Regions from separate parts of the Xanthobacter sediminis genome, predicted to be linked through region 3. Evidence: riboswitches for the same ligand, from Rfam matches in the RefSeq annotation. Region 3 holds a riboswitch; each other region holds the start of a gene.

Region 1 (5,854 bases), on a different contig from region 3:
GGGGACCTCGACGGCTCGCCTCGTCCGAGCGGCGCGGCGGGCTCCGCGCAGGGCGGGGCCGTTTCGGCGGAGGCGCTTGCGTCGTTGCAGCCGCATCGGCTGCCATGAGGTTCGGGGCGGCTCGTTACTTCCGTTTTGGAGATTTCTTGATCCTAAGGCCAACTTGAAACCCGTCTCGGGAGATGGCTAGGCTAAGGCAACGCCAGTTCGCGCGAGCTGGCGCAACGCCCCCACGGCATCCGCAAGAGAGGCCGGCGGGCGGGGAACGTGCCCGGGCGGGTCGCGCAGGTCCGCCGCGTGGTTTCGTTCGCTCAGGGATGGGAGCACGCCATGTGGGGATTTTCGGGCAGGAGCTCGGCCAGGATCGACGCCGCCATCGTCTCGCCGCAACCGGGCGTTGCGGGGTTGCAGGACAGCCAGGGCCAGCCGGCGGCCGCTGCCGAGACGGCGGCGCCCGCTGCCGATGCCGACTTGATCGTCCTGCTGGAGGCCGACATCCGCCGCGCGGAGTCCCGGCTGGCGAGCGCGGGTGGCGCCATGCGGGCCAGCGCCGCCGCGGGCGTGCGCGACATGGAGCGTATCCGCGGTGATGCCGAGGAGATGACGGCCGAGACCGCCTCCGCCAAGGAGAATGCCGCCGGGCTCGCCCGCGCCATCGGCGCCTTTGCGGAGACGACCCTGGAAATCGGCCGTCAGGCCCAGGTTTCCGGGCGCCTCGCGGGGGAGGCCGAGGCCGCGAGCCGCGACGTGATCGCCGCGACCCAGGAACTGCACGGCGCCATCACGCAGATCCAGGCCATCGTCGCGCTGATCGCCGACATCGCGCGCCAGACCAATCTTCTGGCCCTGAACGCCTCCATCGAGGCCGCGCGGGCGGGATCGGCGGGGGCGGGCTTCGCGGTGGTGGCGAACGAGGTGAAGTCGCTGGCCGGCCAGACCCAGAAGGCGACGCAGGACATCTCCCAGAAGATCGAGCGCCTCGCCCTCGCGGCGAAGGCCAGCGATCAGGCCATCGGCCGGATCGGCACCACCATCGCCGAGATCAGCCCGGTGGCGGCCCGCGTGGCCGATGCCGTCGCCGGGCAGGCGGACACCATGGACGACATCCACCGCAGCGCCGAGGGGGTGGAGCGCTTTGCCGAGACGGTGGCGTCGCGTGCCCTTTCCATCAGCGCTGCCACCGGCGCCGCCGCAGAAACCGGCGCCGAGATCGAGCGCAGCACCGCGCAGGTGGCCGACGGCGTGCGGGAGATGGCCCGCCATCTCCTCAGCGTGCTGCGGCAGACCGCCATGGGCGATCGCCGCCGGTTCGAGCGCTGGCCGGTGGAGATCCACGGCCGCGCCAGCTTCGCCGGCTCCAGCCAGAGCGTGAAGACGCTGGACCTGTCGCAGGGCGGGGTGCTGCTCGCCGCGCTCTCTCCGGCGCCGGTGGTGGGCGCGCCGGTGCGGCTGGAACTGGGCGGCATGGGGCTTCTCGCCGGCCGGGTGGTGGGCATCAGCGCGCTCGGCTGCCATGTGGCCTTCGATGATTGCGAGAACGAGGCCGTCAAGGCGCGCCTCGCTGCTCTCGCCAGGGAGGCGGCGCCCGCCATTGCCCGCGCCAGCGCGGGAGCCGAAAAGGTGCGCCTCGTCCTTGAGGAGGCCTTGCGGAACAGGCTGATCTCGCAGCCGGAGCTGTTCGACACCCAATACCGGCCGGTACCGGGCTCCGACCCCCAGCAGGTGGAGACCGCCTCCCTCCCGCTGCTCGAACGACTGCTGCCCACGCTGATCGAGGCGATGGTGGAAGAGGACCGCAGCTTGGCCTTCTGCGTGGCGGTGGACATCAACGGCTATCTGCCGGTGCACAATGCCCGCTATTCCAAGCCGCAGCGGCCGGGCGACCCTGTGTGGAACAATGCCAACAGCCGCAACCGCCGCATCTTCGATGATCGCGCCGGCCTCCTGGCCGCGCGCAACACCAAGCCCTATCTGGTGCAGGTCTATGCCCGGCAGATGGGCGGCGAGGTGGTGATGATGCGCGAGGTGGATGCGCCCATCTTCGTCGCCGGTCGCCACTGGGGGGCGTTCCGCACCTCCTACAAGCTCTGACCGCAGAAGGGGGCCTCGCGCGCGTATCCTGCCGCGCTCAGGCGTGCGTCGGCGCCCGGCGGGGCGGGTCCGCTCCGGCAATAGGGTGCGTCGTGTCGTCGGACTGCGCCGCTACGCCTCCCGCGTGAGGTTCCGGTTGAGCGATCGCAAGGCCCAGCGCCGCCCGTCGAAGCGCAGGTCGGTCAGGCTCAGCGGCTCCACGTCGATCCGCCAGAAGGCGGCGGCAGGCGCTTCCAGGGCGAGGAGGACGGCGCACCGGATCACGGCCGCGTGGGTCACCGCCACCGTGTGCCCGCGCCCGCCGCTCTGGCGCTCCATCCATGCGGCGAGGCGCGCCTTGAGGGCCGCCACGGTCTCGCCGCCTTGGGGCGGGCGGATGTCGTCCCGCATGAACGCTTCAAAGGCCTTAGGCTCGGATGCCGCGATGTCGGCGATGCCGTGCCCCGCCCACGGGCCGTGATCGAGATCCGCGAGGGCGGGCTCCGCCCCGGCCTCGATCCCAAGGGCCTCCGTGGTCTGCCGGGCGCGCAGGGCCGGGCTCGTAAACGCGCGGTCGTGGCGGGGCAGGCACGCCGCCAGCCCCGCGAGGCCGGCCAGGGTCTGTGATTCTGCCGGCTCGTCCGCCGGAAAGACGGCCCGGCGCATGGCCGCGGTGGGGGCGTGGCTGAGGAGCGTGAGGCGTAGCATGCCATGCAAAATGCCACGGCGTGGCATCGCGATGCCACATTCCGTTGACACGCGGGTGTGCCGGCGCCTAGCTTGGGCCGTCGAATGCCGATTGGAAGCCGGTGAAATTCCGGCACGGTCGCGCCACTGTAGATCGGGGCCTTCATTGTCGTCCCGAAAGTCAGATCTGATCCGCACTCGACCATATTCACCCAGCGGGACGCGTCATCCCCGGAGTGCGCCATGTCTGATCTTGTCCTGAAGCCTGCCGTCCACCCCGCTCCCATCCCGGTGAGCGAGATCCTGCCGTGGGCGGTGTTCGCTGGTCTCATCCTCCTGCTCGCCATCTATTTCGTCGGCGCGGAGGAGGGAGCCACATCCCTCATTTCCGGGTCCTACGTGCACGAATTCGTGCACGACGGGCGCCATCTCCTCGGCTTTCCCTGCCACTGAGGAGCGCGTCATGGTCGGAAATCTCCTGCTGCGCGGCATGCTTGTCGGCGTGGTCGCGGGACTTCTCGCGTTCGGGTTCGCGCGGGTGTTCGGGGAACCCCCGGTGGCGCACGCCATCGCACTGGAGGAAGCCGCGGGCCAGGCGAAGGGCGAAGCGCCCGAGCCGGAGCTCGTGAGCCGCGAAGTGCAGGCCGGCGTCGGCCTGTTCACGGGCGTCGTCACCTTCTCCGCCGCCCTGGGCGGCCTGTTCGCGCTGGTCTTCGCCTTTTCCCAGGGCCGGCTGACGACCCTGTCGCCGCGGGCGACCGCGGGCCTTCTGGCGCTGGGCGGCTTCGTCGTGCTGGTGTTGGTGCCGGGGCTGAAATATCCGCCCAATCCGCCGGCGGTGGGCGACCCGGAAACCATCGGCCTCAGGACCCAGCTCTACTTCGCCATGCTGGTGGCTTCGCTGGTCGCCGCTTCCGCCTCGGTGGCGCTCGTCCGCCGGCTGCGCGCCGGGCTCGGCGCCTGGAACGCCGTGCTCGCCGGGGTCGCCGCCTATGCGCTGCTCGTGGTGCTCCTCCAGGCCGCGCTGCCGTCGGTCAACGAGGTGCCCGAGCAGTTCCCCGCCACGCTGCTGTGGCAGTTCCGCCTCGCCTCCCTGGGCCTCCAGGCGATCATATGGACGACGCTGGGCCTGCTGTTCGGGTACGTGGCGGAACGCACCCTCGCTCATGCCGGCTCGGGCTCCGCGCGGCTCACCCCCGTGGCGGGCGCGCGATAGCGTGTTCCTGGTTGGGGGAGGTTGAGGCTCCGCCCGCGGACTATCGGCTCACGGCCTGCGCGATCGCCGTGAGCTGGTGCCCGCTTCTGGTGCAAACCCGGCAAGCCGCGCCCCATCCACGCAGCGCACGTGCGGGCCTTCACACGGGTGGAAATGATTCATCCCCCGGGGTCCTGGCCGTGGCCCGCATGGGCTCCCTCGCGTTCTCGATCCCTTCAAGCGAGATTGGACGTCTCCCGGCATGAAGAAGAGTGAAGCCGATGCGGGCGGAAGGCGTTCCGGCGCGTGCGTCTGGCGGCTGGCGTTGCTCGTGCCGGCATGGCTGGCGCTGCTGGCGCCGCTTCCGGCCAACGCCCACCGGCAGACGGTGCAGGGCGAGCGGAGCGGGCTCGAGATCGCCGGCCTCACCCATGGCGAGATGGCTGTGATCGCGGGCTATGCGCCGGCCATCCGCGCCGCGGCGCAGAGCCAGATGCGGACCGATCCCACCTTCCGGCGGCTCGCGAACTTCGCCGCGCTCCAGCGCACCTATTGCCTGTGGGGCCTGATGCCCGGCAGCGTGGCCGACGAGGACAGCCCCTTCAACGCCTGCATGCACGCCTATCTTTCGGCGCTGCGCGCGTTGCTCGTGCACATGCGGGACATGCCGGGCCGGCAGGATGCGGCCCTGAAGCTCGACCAGGAGATGACGCGGGAGCTGGAGCGTAACGCCGCCTTCAACGTCATCTGTCAGTTCAGCAGCGAGAGCTTCAACACGGCCGAGGTCATCATGCCGGAATGGCGGGACATCGCCCGCCATCCGCCGAGCCTGCTTGCGGCCGGCGGGGTGGTGGTGGCGCTGGGCGCTGCCGGGGCGGCGCTGTTCCGCCGGCCGGGCGCTCACCCGCGCCGCAGCAGATAGGTATCCATGATCCAGCCGTGCCGCGCGCGGGCAGCGGCGCGGGCGGCGAGGATGCGGGGGCCCGCCTGCGCCAGCGGGCCCGCCTCCAAAACCTGCTCGGGCATGCCGAGGAAGGCGCCCCACCAGACGTGGAGGCCCTCCGGCTCAAGCCCCTGGAAGCTGCATTCGCCGTCCAGCATCACCACGATGGTGTCCGCGCCCTGCGGCCAGCCGAAATCGCGCAGGCGGCGGCCGGTGGTCACGGTGACCGGGCCGTTGACGGTGTTGAAGGGGATGGCGTGTGCGGCCGTGAGGGCCTGCAATGCCGAGATGCCCGGCACCACCTTGATGCGGGGGCGCGGATCGAGCCGCGATGCGATGCGCAACGTGCTGTCGTAGAGCCCCGGATCGCCCCACACCATCAGCGCCACGGGGCCCTCGGGCCGCGCCTGGGCGATGGCACGCGCCCATATGGCGGCGATCTCGTCATGCCAGCGCCGGACGCGCTCCAGATAGGGCAGGCTCTCGTCGCGGACGGGCATGTCGAACTCCGCCACCGGCGCCGTGCTGCCGCAATCCTTGAGGATGGCGCGGCGCAGGTCCGCGAGGTCGGCCTTGTCCGGCCCCTTGCGGGGCACGAGGATCAGAGCCGCGTCGCGTAGGGCCCTTTGGGCCTCGCGCGTGACGTGGTCCGGGTTGCCGGTGCCGATGCCGACCAGCCAAAGCTCAGTCAAAGCCCACCCCCAGTTCCGCGAGCGGGCCGTAGACGATGAGCGCCGGCCGGGGGCTCACCGCGCCGGCAAGGCGCTCCGCCAGGGTGGCGACGGTGAGGCGCTGGAGCGCCTGCTCCGGCGTGCCCACCGCTTCCGCCAGCAAAGCGGGGGTGTCGGCCGGCAGGCCGCGCGCCAGGAGCGCGGCGGCGAGGGCCGGGAAGGTGCGCTGGCCCATGAACACCACCGTGCAGGCTCGGGGGTCGGCCAGCGCGGCGAGATCGATATCTT
Region 2 (5,854 bases), on a different contig from region 3:
TCGTCTTCTGTGAGCCCCTCGCGCGACTTCCACAGGGCGATGTCGGCCTGCATGGACACTTCAGTCGGCATCCAGTGGTTGTTGCAGGCGGCGAGGTATTTCTCCCAGGCCCAGCCGTATTTCATGGGCAGGATCTGGTTCACGTCGGCGCGGGCGTTGAGCATGCGCTTCTCGTCCACGCTCACCCGGCCGGCACCGCGCGCGATGGCGCCGAGGCCGGTGGTGTCGGCGCCGTCCCCGCCCATGGGCGACCGGGCGATGGCGGGGAGGGGCGGCGCGGCGCGTGGTGCCGGGGCGGGTTCGGACCAGTCGAGCATGGTTCTGCCTTCTCCCGCGTTCACTGGCAGGCCTCGCAGGTGGGATCTGCGATGGAGCAGGCGCTCGGCCCCTCCGCCAGGATGGGGGCGACGGCGTTGAGCTTGCCGTCGGTGCCGCGCAGCGTGGATTTCTCCACATGGGTGGCCGAGCGGGCGCGCAGGTAATAGGTGGTCTTCAGCCCCAGCCGCCACGCGAGGCGATAGGCCTCGTCCAGCTTCCGGCCCGAGGGCTCGGCCATGTAGAGGTTCAGCGACTGGGCCTGATCGATCCACTTCTGGCGTCGCGCGGCGGCGCGGATGAGCCATTCCGGCGCGATCTCGAACGCGGTGGCGTAGAGCGCCTTCAGGTCTTCCGGCACGCGGTCGATGGCGCTCACCATGCCGTCGTAATACTTGAGATCGGAGATCATCACCTCGTCCCACAGGCCGCGGGCCTTCAGGTCCCGCACGAGATTGGCGTTCACCACCGTGAAGTCGCCGGACATGTTGGCCTTTACATAAAGCTGGCTGTAGGCCGGCTCGATGGACTGGGAGACGCCGACGATATTGGAGATGGTGGCGGTGGGGGCGATGGCCATGACATTGGAGTTGCGCATGCCGGTGGTCACCACGCGGGCGCGCAGGGCCTCCCAGTCGAGGGTGGAGGAACGGTCGAGGACGATGTTCCCCTCCCGCGCGTCCTCCAGCAGGCCGAGGCTGTCGATGGGCAGGATGCCCCGCGACCACAGCGAGCCCTCGAACGAGGCATAGCGCCCGCGCTCGGCGGCGAGGTCCACCGAGGCGGAAATGGCGAAATGGCTCAGCGCCTCCATGGAGGTGTCCGCGAACGCCACCGCCGCTTCCGACGCGGTGGGCAGGCTCAGCGCCTCCAGCGCGTCCTGGAAGCCCATCAGCCCCAGGCCCACCGGCCGGTGCCGCAGGTTGGAGCGGCGCGCTTCCGGGACGGTGTAGAAGTTGATGTCCACCACATTGTCCAGCATCCGCATGGCCGTGGAGACGGTGCGCCGCAGACGGTCGAGGTCGAGGCCCGCCGCGCTCACATGGGCCGCGAGGTTGACCGAGCCGAGGTTGCACACCGCCACCTCGTCGGCGCTGGTGTTCAGCGTGATCTCGGTGCACAGGTTCGAGGAGTGCACCACCCCGGCGTGCTGCTGGGGCGAGCGCAGGTTGCAGGGGTCCTTGAAGGTGATCCAGGGGTGCCCCGTCTCGAACAGCATGGTCAGCATGCGCCGCCACAGGTCCACCGCCTTCACCCGGCGCCACACCCGCATCTCCCCCCGATCCGCCTTGGCCTCACAGGCCTCGTAGGCGGCCTTGAAGGGCCTTCCGTAGAGGTCGTGCAGCTCGGGCACCTCGTCGGGCGAGAAGAGGGTCCATTCGGCGCCCGCCTCGACCCGCTCCATGAAGAGGTCCGGCACCCAGTTGGCGGTGTTCATGTCGTGGGTGCGGCGGCGGTCGTCGCCTGTGTTCTTGCGAAGATCGAGGAATTCCTCGATGTCGATATGCCATGTCTCCAGGTAAGCGCACACCGCGCCCTTGCGCTTTCCGCCCTGGTTGACGGCAATGGCGGTGTCGTTCGCCACCTTCAGGAAGGGAACGACACCCTGGCTCTCGCCATTCGTGCCCTTGATGTGCGCGCCGAGACCGCGCACCTGTGTCCAGTCATTGCCAAGTCCGCCGGAATACTTGGCGAGAAGGGCATTGTCCTTGATGGCTTTGAAGATGCCTTCGAGATCGTCGGCAACGGTGGTGAGGAAGCAGGAGGAAAGCTGCGGGCGCAGGGTGCCGGCGTTGAACAGGGTGGGCGTCGAGGCCATGAAATCGAAGGAGGACAGGAGATCGTAGAATTCGATCGCCCGCCCCTCCCGGTCGATCTCGCGCAGGGCAAGGCCCATGGCCACCCGCATGAAGAAGGCCTGCGGCAGCTCGAACCGCTTTCCGCCCGCATGCAGGAAGTAACGGTCGTAGAGAGTCTGGAGGCCGAGGTAGTCGAACTGAAGGTCTCGCTCCGGCTTGAGCGCGGCGGCAAGGCGCGCGAGGTCGAAGCGGCCGAGCTCCGGGTCGAGCAGATCGGCGGAGATGCCGGCTTCCACATAGGCGGAAAAGTATTCGGCGTAGCGCTCCGCCATCTCCGCCTGGGTCGCCTCGTCGGGCCGGCCATGCACGAAGGAGAGCGCCTCGCGCCGCAGGCTGTCGGTGAGCAGGCGGGCCGAGACCTTGGCATAGCCGGGCTCGGTCTCGATCAGCGTGCGGGCGGCGAGGATGGGCGCCTGGGCCAGCTCTTCCCGTGAGATGCCGTCATAGAGATTGCGCTGCGTTTCCGCGAGGATCGGCTCTGCCGCCACCCCTTCGAGCCCGGCGCAGGCCTCGCGGATCAGGGCTTCGAGCCGGGCCGCGTCGAGCGGCGCGAGCGTGCCGTCGGCGGCCCGCATCCGCAGCGCGGGTGCGGTTCCCGCCTGCGCCTTCGCGACCTGCGCGGCGGCGCGCTCCTTCGCCCGCTCCTCGCGATAGAGCACATAGGCGCGGGCCACCTTGTGGTGCTCGCCGCGCATCAGGGCCAGCTCCACCTGGTCCTGGACGTCCTCGATATGGAAGGTGCGGCCGGCATCGGCCCGGCGGGTGAGGCCTGCCATCACCTGCTCGGTCAGGGCGGAGACGATCTCGTGCACCCGGCGGGAGGCGGCGGCCCGCCCGCCTTCCACCGCCAGGAACGCCTTGGTGAGCGCCACCGCTATCTTGGCGGCGTCGAACGGTGTCACCGCGCCGTTGCGGCGGATCACCTGGTAGCCCGGCTCGGCCGCGCGCGGGGCCGGGGGAAGGCTCGCCGGCAGGGCCGCGGCGACGGGCTGGCCGGTCTGGATGGAAAGGGACATGCGCCTTGAACCCCAATGCGTTGGAAGCAAAGGCCAAGCGGTCGCAAACGGGCGCGCGCGATGCCGCCGCGCCGAAGATGCGATCCACCGGGACACCCCGCCCGAGGACGATAGCGGTGTCACGGCAGGTCTCCTGGCTCGCGGGTCGTCGCCAGCGGTCCGCCTTCCCGGGCTTGCGCCCAGTGACATGCGTGGACCTCGGCTCGCCGCTTACAGTTGCGGGGGCAGCACCGGCATCGCACCGGTTTCCCTCTTGGCTCTCGCTCTTTCGAGTCGAGAGACCGTGACCACAACATGTAGCGCCACTTAGTCGACTGCTGTCAATATTTGGCGGGGGCTATCCCCTGCTCGCCACGTCTTGTGGAAAAGGCGCCACCGCCGGCAGGGCTTGCTGGCGGTGGCTTCGGGCTGGAGCGGAGGGTCAGCCCGCGGCGCGCAGGGCCTGGGCTGCGGCCACCATGTTGGCGAGGGCAGGGCGCACCTCCTCCCACCTGCGGGTCTTCAGGCCGCAGTCCGGGTTGATCCAGATCTGCGTGTCGTCGAGCCGGCGGCGGGCGAGGGCGAGCAGCTCCGTCATCTCCGCCACCGAGGGCACGCGCGGGGAGTGGATGTCATAGACGCCGGGGCCGATCTCGTTGGGATACTTGTAGGTCTTGAAGGCATCGAGCAGCTCCATCTTCGAGCGCGAGGTCTCGATGGAGATGACGTCCGCGTCCATGGCGGCGATGGCGTCGATGATGTCGTTGAACTCCGAGTAGCACATGTGGGTGTGGATCTGCGTCTCGTCGGCGACGCCCGAGGCGCACAGGCGGAAGCACTCCACCGCCCAGGCGAGATACGCGCCCCACTGCCCGCGGCGCAGCGGCAGCCCCTCGCGCAGGGCGGCCTCGTCGATCTGGATCATGGCAGCGCCCGCCCGCTCCAGGTCCTCGACCTCGTCGCGGATGGCGAGGGCGATCTGCCGGCAGGCGGCGGCACGGGGGATGTCGTCACGCACGAACGACCAGTTGAGGATGGTCACCGGGCCGGTGAGCATGCCCTTGAGGGGCCTCCGCGTGAGCGACTGGGCGTAGCGCCACCACGCCACCGTCATGGGCGCGGGGCGGGAGACATCGCCGAACAGGATCGGCGGGCGCACATAGCGCGAGCCGTAGCTCTGCACCCAGCCGTGCCTGGTGAAGGCGAAGCCGGAAAGCTGCTCGCCGAAATACTGCACCATGTCGTTGCGCTCGAACTCGCCATGGACCAGCACGTCGAGGCCGATCTCCTCCTGCCAGCGCACCGCCCGCGCCGTCTCCTCGCGCAGGAAGGCGGCGTAGGCGCCGTCGTCGAGCGCGCCCTTGGCATGGGCGGCGCGGGCCTTGCGCACCTCCTCCGTCTGCGGGAAGGAGCCGATGGTGGTGGTGGGAAAAGCCGGCAGGCCGAAGCGCCGCCGCTGCAGCTCGGCGCGCGCGGCGAAGGAATTCTTCCGGCGCGCCATTTCGTCCGTGACCATGGCGATGCGGGAGGCGACGGCGGCATTGTGCACCTTGGGCGAGGCGCGTCGCGTCGCGGCGGCCGCGGCGGAAGCCTCGAGCGCGACCTTCACCTCGTCGCGCGCGCCGGAGAGCGCGGCGGCGAGCACGCGCAGCTCGTCCATCTTCTGCAGCGAGAAGGACAGCCAGGACTTGAGCTCCGGGTCGAGATCGGTCTCCTGGTCCAGATCGATGGGGACATGGAGGAGCGAGCAGGAGGGCGCGATCTGGACATGATCGGTGCCGCGCCGCGCCACCACATCCTTCAGGCGCTCCACCAGGGCCGGCAGATCCGCCCGCCAGATGTTGCGCCCGTCGACGGCGCCGAGCGAGAGCACGAGGCCCTTCGGCGCCCGCGCCGCCACCGTTTCGAGCTGTTCCGGTGCGCGGGAGAGATCGAGGTGCAGGCCCGCCACCGGCAGGGAAAGAGCCGTGTCCAGATTGTCGTCGAGCGCGCCGAAATAGGTGGCGAGCATGATCTTGAGGCTGGGCAGCGCGCGGGCGAAGGCGCCGTAGGCGCGGCGCAGGGCGTCACGGGTGGCCTCGTCGAGGTCGAGCACCAGGCAGGGCTCGTCCACCTGCACCCATTCCGCGCCGTTGGCGACGAGGCGGCGCAGCATGTCCGTGTAGACCGGCAGCAGGTTTCCGAGCAGGGAGAGGGGATCGAAGTCCGCCGCCTTGGACTTGGCGAGCTTCAGGAAGGTGACGGGGCCGAGCAGCACAGGGCGTGTCTCATAGCCCAGGGCCCTGGCCTCGCGATATTCCTCCACGGCCTTGAGGGAGGCGAGCTCGAAGCGCTGGCCGGGCGCGAGCTCGGGCACCATGTAATGGTAGTTGGTGTCGAACCACTTCGTCATTTCCTGGGCCGGGGCACCCGCGCCGGCGTGGTGGACGTGGCCGCAGGCGCCTGTTGCCGCGCCGCCGCTGCCGCGCGCCATGGCGAAATAGGTGGAGAGCGGCACCTTGCCGCCGCTCCAGCCGTAGGCCTCGGGAATGGCGCCCACCATCACGCTGGTGTCCAGCACCTGATCGTAGAGCGAGAAGTCGTTGGAGGGGATGACGGTGATGCCCCGCGCCTTCTGCCGCGCCCAGTTCTGCGCGCGCAGGGCGGCGGCGGCGGCGAGCAGCTCCGCTTCGGAGGTCTTGCCGG
Region 3 (5,854 bases):
GAAAGGCAAGGCGAGCAGCACGTGCTGCAGGCTGCGGTCCGCTAGCGAGCCCATCAGCCAGAACACGATCTCCAGGGTCGCATAGGGGCTGGGAGAGAGATTGAGCGCGAGGGTGGTGAGGGCGCCCGCGAGGCTGTTGAGCGCGACGCCGGCCAGGATGAGCGCGGTGGTGGAGGCCCCGCGCCGGGCGAGGGCGAGCAGCACGGCGGTGGCGAGCGCCGCCCCGGCGAGGCCGCCGAGCGGCAGCGCCAGCGAAAACAGGGCCGCCGCGCCGAAATAGAAGGCCGTTACCGCCCCCAGCGCCGCCGCGCCGGAGACGCCGACCACTCCCGGATCGGCCAGCGGGTTGCGCATCAGCCCCTGCAGCGCCGCCCCCGTGAGGCCCAGGCTGAAGCCCACCAGCAGGCCGAGCAGCGCCCGCGGCAGGCGCAGCTGCACCAGCACAAGGGCATCGAGCCCGTGGCGGCCGGCGAGAATGTCGGAAACCGCGGCGCCCCAGTCGATGGGGGCATAGCCGATGGCGAGCGAGACCGCGAACAGCGCCAGCGCCAGCACCGAGAGCAGCGCCAGCAGCAGCGGCTGGGGCAAAGCAGCGGGTTCCGCGAAGGTGTCGTCCATCAGGGTGTCCGCGTGGGGGCGGGCATGGCGGCGATGCCGGACGGCGCCGCGGCATGGGCCGCCTTCGACAGGCGCGTGAAGGCTTCGCCGAGCTGCGGCCCCACGCAGGCCCACAGCCGCAGCGGCATGGGCGCGATGCGCCAGTGCGCCAGCGCCTCGGTGATGGCGGGGTGGCGCATCATCTCCCGCGCGAGGGAGGGCGGCGCGCCGGGCTCGTCATCCACCACCAGCACGTCTGGCCGGGCAGCAAGGATCTCCTCCAGGGAGAGCTGGCCGAGCTTGTCGGGGGAGAGGCGGGCGGCCACGTTGTCGAGCCCCGCCCGGCGCATGAGGTCATCGGGCAGGCTGTCGCGGCCGACCGTGAAGCCGTTGGGGCGCAGCACCACAGTGCGCGGGGCCGGGTGGGGCGGCGGCGGGGCGGCGGCGAGGGTGTCCTGGATCTCCCGCACCATCTCCTCGCCCTTCTCGGGCACGCCGAGGCGGGCCGCCACGGCGCGGATCTGCGCATAGCCCTCCTCCAGGTTCGCGGGAATGGTGAGCTCCATCACCGGAATGCCGAAGCGCTGCAGCAGCGCCACCGTGCTGCGTGTGGTGAAGGCGCCGGCGAGCACGAGGTCGGGCGCCAGCGGCACCACTTCTTCCGCGAGGCCCCGGTTGACCGGGATGCCGGCGGCGAGGTCCGTCACCGTGGAACTCACCGGATCGGCCGCGAGGCTGGTGACGGAAATGACGCTGCCTTTGGGCGCGAGGCGCAGCGCCAGCTCGTCGGCGCAGAGGTTCAGCGAGACGATGCGGCGGGGCGGGGCTGCGGCTTCCGGCCCGGCCGCCCGCGCCGGCGCGCAAAGCGCCGGGGCGAGCGCAGCGGCAGCGATCACCGCCGCCGCCAGGATGCGGCGCGCTCCCCCCCGGCCGGCCAAGCCGGCGGCGGAAAGGGGAGGGGGGGAGGCGCGCTTCACGGGTCGTCGGTCCTCAGTAGGTGAGCTTCAGGCCGGCGTAGGCGGACATGCCGGGGGCCAGATAGCCGTTGGGGTTCTCGTAGGTTTCATCGAACAGATTGTCGATGCGCCCGAAGATCTTGACGTTCTGGTTGACGGTGTAGTTCGCCGCCACGTTGAAGATGGTGTAGCCGGGCTGCTCCACGAAGGCATAGGTGGTGCGGTCGATGTCCCACCAGTCGGAGAGATACACCAGGGTGGCGGTGAGGGTGAGCGGCTCCACCGGCTGCCAGTTGACCGCCAGCGACACCTTGTTCTTCGGGCGGCGCAGGGGCGTGCAGGTGTCGATGCCCGTGGGCGCGCAGGAGCCGGGCGAAACCCCGTCCTCGGGGTGGCCGACGGTGTCGGTATAGGTGTAGTCCGCGCGCACGGAGAGATTGTCGGTGACCTTCACGGCCACGAAGGCTTCCCAGCCGTCCGTGGTGACGCTGGCGATGTTGGAGTTGCTCCAGACATAGGTGGAAACCTGGACCGAATTGATCAGGTTCGTGATGTCGTTGCTGAAATAGGTGGCGCCGAAGCTCACGCGGTCCTGCCACAGGGCCTGCTCGAAGCCGGCGTCCCAGCCGGTGCTTTCCTCCGGCTGAAGGTCGGGGTTGCCGCCCGAGGGGGCATAGAGCTGGTAGAGGGTGGGCGCCTTGAAGCCGGTGCCATAGGTGACCTTCAGCTTGGTGCCGGTCTCCGGGAACAGGAGCGCCGGGGCGAGGCGCCAGGTGGTGTGGTCGCCGAAGTCGTCATTGCTGTCGTAGCGCACGTTGGCGGCGAGGAAGAGGCGCTCGAACAAGGTGGACTGGAGCTGGGCATAGCCGGCGGTGTCGCCGGTGCTGGCGTCCATGCTCGACCACGCGCTCTCGCTGGTCATGCTCTCGTTGTAGCGCTCCACGCCCAGGAGGATGCTCTGGCCGGGCATGAAGGTGTAGTTGGAGCGCCAGTAATAGGTCTGCCGGTCGCCGTCATAGGCGCTCACATTGTCCGGATAGGGGCTGGCATTGTCGCGCTGGTAGTCGGTGGCGGAGACGCCAAAAGTGCTCACCAGCTTGTCGTCGAGCGCCTTCCACAGCCCTTCCGCCTTGCCGATGAAATACTTGCCGTAGCCGGTGTCCTGCATGGGCGCGGGATAGCCGGTATAGGTCGCGTAATTGTAGAGGTCGGAGGTGTAGGCGAGCTGGGTCTGGATGTAGCGGGCGACGAGGTTCACCGAGAAGGCGTCGTTGATGTCGGCGTCGAGGCGGCCGGAATAGGTCCAGTTGTCGGAGTTGTTGTTGTTCGCCACCTCGCCGGGAAGCAGGATGTTCTGCGGCGTCACCGGGATCGCGGTGGAGGCGAAGTGGCCGACATTGAAGGCATAGCCGATATTGTCGTTGTAGCCGCCGGTGAGGCTTCCGACCTGGTTGAAGGTGCCGAGCGCGCCCGCCTCCAGGTATCCGGCGGCCTTGGCCGGGCCCGAGCCGCGCTCGGTGGTCATGGAGATGACGCCGCCGATGGCATCCGAGCCGTAGAGGCCGCTCTGCGGGCCGCGCAGCACCTCCATGCGGGCGAAATCGTTGGTGTAGAGGGTGCTGAGGTCGAAGGCCCCGTTGGCGCTGGAGGGGTCGCCGAGGTCGATGCCGTCGAGCAGGATCTTGGTCTGGTTGGAATTGGTGCCGCGCATGAAGACGGAGGTGGAGCCGCCGGGCCCGCCCGTCTGCACCACATTGAGGCCGGGCACCGACTGCAGCGCGTCCGGCACGTCGCGGCGCTGGGTCTCGTCCAGCTCCTGGCGGGTGATGACGGTGACGGAGCTCGCCACCTCGTTCGCGGGCGTGGGAATGGTGGTGGCGCTCACCACCACGTCTGGAAGCTCGATCTGGCTGCCGTCGGCCTGGGCGCCGCCCGCCGATTGGGCGAGCGCCGGAGTCGCCGCCAGGAGGGCGACGAGGCTCGCGGAGAAGGAGAGCGGGGCGATACGGCGCAGGTGGCCGGAAAAGGCGATGGCTGAAGGCGGGACGGCGGACATGCGGACCTCGGGCGGGACGCCAGTGGCACGTCACCGCGAACGAGGGCCCGAGCACCGCGCCGCCCTAAAGGCCGCGCGCCGCGAACCAGCCCGCCACCGGAACACCCCGCCCGATGAGCCCGCGTGTGACCACGGATCGACGGCAGGTCTCCTGGCTCGCGGGTCATCGCCCTTCGCCGCCTTCCCAGGCCCCGAGTGCCCAGTGGCGTTTCGGCGAAGGGCTCGCCGCTTACAGTTGCGGGGGCAGCTGCGGAATGGGGCGCTTCGCGCCCGCACCGCATTCCCTTTTGATTCCTCTGGGAGGAATACCGTCAAGCCGCAACCTAGGCGAGGGGTTGTCGGCACGTCAATGCCCCGCTTCCGCGCCCCTTCCGCCACAATTCCTTATACGTGGCGACTGTTGCGCCGCGGCATCACCGCCGGCCCCGGCCGGGGCCGGCGGCAGGCGCGTTCACACCGGCTTCAGCAGCACGTGCTTCTTCTTGCCGAGGGAGAGCTTGATGACGCCCTCGGCGGTGAGCGCGGCGGGGGTAAGCGCGGCCTTTTCGTCGGTCACGGCGGCGTCGTTCACCTTCAGCCCACCGCCCTTGATCTGGCGGCGCGCCTCGCTGGTGGAGGCGACGAGCCCCGCCAGCACGAAGGCGTTGGCGACCCCCAGGCCGGCCTCGAGCTGCGCGGCGGGCACGTCCACCGTGGGCAGGTTCACCGCCAGCGCACCCTCCTCGAAGGTGGCGCGCGCGGTCTCCCGCGCCTGCTCGGCGGCGGCGCGGCCATGCAGCAGGGTGGTCGCCTCGGTGGCGAGCACCTCCTTGGCGATGTTGATTTCCTGGTCCTTCAGGGCGGCGAGGCGGGCGATCTCGTCCAGCGGCAGCTCGGTGAACAGCTTCAGGAAGCGCTCCACGTCGGCGTCGCCGGCATTGCGCCAGTACTGCCAGTATTCGTAAGGCGCGAGCAGCTCGGCATCGAGCCACACCGCGCCGCCGGCGGTCTTGCCCATCTTGGCGCCGGAAGAGGTGGTGAGCAGCGGCGTGGTGAGGGCGAAAAGGTCGGCCCCATGCATGCGCCGGCCCAGCTCCATGCCGTTGACGATGTTGCCCCACTGGTCGGAGCCGCCCATCTGCAGGATGCAGCCGTGGCGCTTGGAAAGCTCCACGAAGTCATAGGCCTGCAGGATCATGTAGTTGAATTCGAGGAAAGTGAGCGGCTGCTCGCGGTCCAGGCGCAGCTTCACCGAATCGAACGTGAGCATGCGGTTGATGGTGAAGTGCGGCCCCACCTCCCGCAGCAGGGGAATGTACTTCAGCTCGTCCAGCCAGTCCGCGTTGTTGGCCATCACGGCGCCCGCCTCGAAATCGAGGAAGCGGGCGAACACCTTGCGGATGGACGCGATGTTCGCGTTAATCTGCTCGTCGGTGAGCATCTTGCGCTGGGTGTCCTTGCCGGACGGGTCGCCGATCTTGGTGGTGCCGCCGCCCATGAGGGCGATGGGGTTGTGCCCCGTGCGCTGCAGGGTGCGCAGCATCATGATGGAGAGCAGGTGCCCCGCGTGCAGGCTGGAGGCGGTGGCATCGAAGCCGATATAGGCGGTGATGGGCCCTTCCGCGGCCTTGGCATCGAGGCGCTCGAGGTCCGAGCACTGGTGGATGTAGCCGCGCGCGTCGAGCGTGCGCAGGAAATCGGAACGGAAGGTGGTCATCGCGATCAGTCGGTTGGAGGCGCGTTACGCGCGCGGAAAGGAAGCGTGGTGTATCAGGTCCGGCGCCGGATTGCATGGGGGGAGGGCGCCCCCGTGGCATGCCCGGTACCGAAGCGGGAGAGGAAGCACGGCATGCGCGTCGTCGGGCTGATGAGCGGCACCTCCATGGACGGCATCGACGCCGCCCTCATCGACACCGATGGGGAGGCCATCTCCTGGCTCGGGCCGTCGCTGACCGTGCCCTACGATCTCGAAACCCGCGCCCTGCTGGAACAGGCCATGGCCGATGCGCGGGGTGTGAACGCCCGCACCGACCGGCCGGGGGCGCTGGCGCCGGCGGAACGGCGCATCACCGATCTCCATGCCGAGGCGGTGCGCGCGCTGCTGGTGCCGCTGCGCCTTTCGGCCGGCGATATTGACCTCGTGGGCTTCCACGGCCAGACGGTGCTGCACCGGCCGGATGCGCGGCTCACCGTGCAGATCGGGGAGGGGGCACGGCTCGCGGCGTCGCTCGGCGTGCCCGTGGTCGCCGACTTCCGCGCCGCCGAC

Evidence for each region. A riboswitch is a leader RNA that binds a small molecule or an ion and turns the genes downstream of it on or off. The one in region 3 is predicted to bind cobalamin.
Region 1: it holds a riboswitch for cobalamin, as region 3 does, so the genes downstream of both, V5F61_RS17360 (CbtB domain-containing protein) here and V5F61_RS15335 (TonB-dependent receptor plug domain-containing protein) in region 3, are expected to answer to the same signal.
Region 2: it holds a riboswitch for cobalamin, as region 3 does, so the genes downstream of both, V5F61_RS01085 (ribonucleoside-diphosphate reductase subunit alpha) here and V5F61_RS15335 (TonB-dependent receptor plug domain-containing protein) in region 3, are expected to answer to the same signal.

Annotation. Positions count from the first base shown of each region.
Region 1 is NZ_JBAFWH010000015.1:43,447-49,300, reverse strand. It holds gene V5F61_RS17375 (sensor histidine kinase) at 1-108, shown strand, start outside; gene V5F61_RS17370 (methyl-accepting chemotaxis protein) at 331-2,091, shown strand; gene V5F61_RS17365 (histidine phosphatase family protein) at 2,203-2,778, opposite strand; adenosylcobalamin (AdoCbl) riboswitch at 2,845-2,999, shown strand; gene V5F61_RS17360 (CbtB domain-containing protein) at 3,001-3,210, shown strand; gene V5F61_RS17355 (CbtA family protein) at 3,221-3,973, shown strand; gene V5F61_RS17350 (hypothetical protein) at 4,215-4,874, shown strand; gene cobF (precorrin-6A synthase (deacetylating)) at 4,853-5,587, opposite strand; gene cobA (uroporphyrinogen-III C-methyltransferase) at 5,580-5,854, opposite strand, start outside.
Region 2 is NZ_JBAFWH010000001.1:272,733-278,586, forward strand. It holds gene V5F61_RS01080 (ribonucleotide-diphosphate reductase subunit beta) at 1-317, opposite strand, end outside; gene V5F61_RS01085 (ribonucleoside-diphosphate reductase subunit alpha) at 338-3,190, opposite strand; cobalamin riboswitch at 3,297-3,491, opposite strand; gene metE (5-methyltetrahydropteroyltriglutamate--homocysteine S-methyltransferase) at 3,612-5,854, opposite strand, start outside.
Region 3 is NZ_JBAFWH010000011.1:87,586-93,439, forward strand. It holds gene V5F61_RS15325 (FecCD family ABC transporter permease) at 1-618, opposite strand, end outside; gene V5F61_RS15330 (ABC transporter substrate-binding protein) at 618-1,574, opposite strand; gene V5F61_RS15335 (TonB-dependent receptor plug domain-containing protein) at 1,588-3,609, opposite strand; cobalamin riboswitch at 3,734-3,937, opposite strand; gene tyrS (tyrosine--tRNA ligase) at 4,061-5,305, opposite strand; gene V5F61_RS15345 (anhydro-N-acetylmuramic acid kinase) at 5,438-5,854, shown strand, end outside.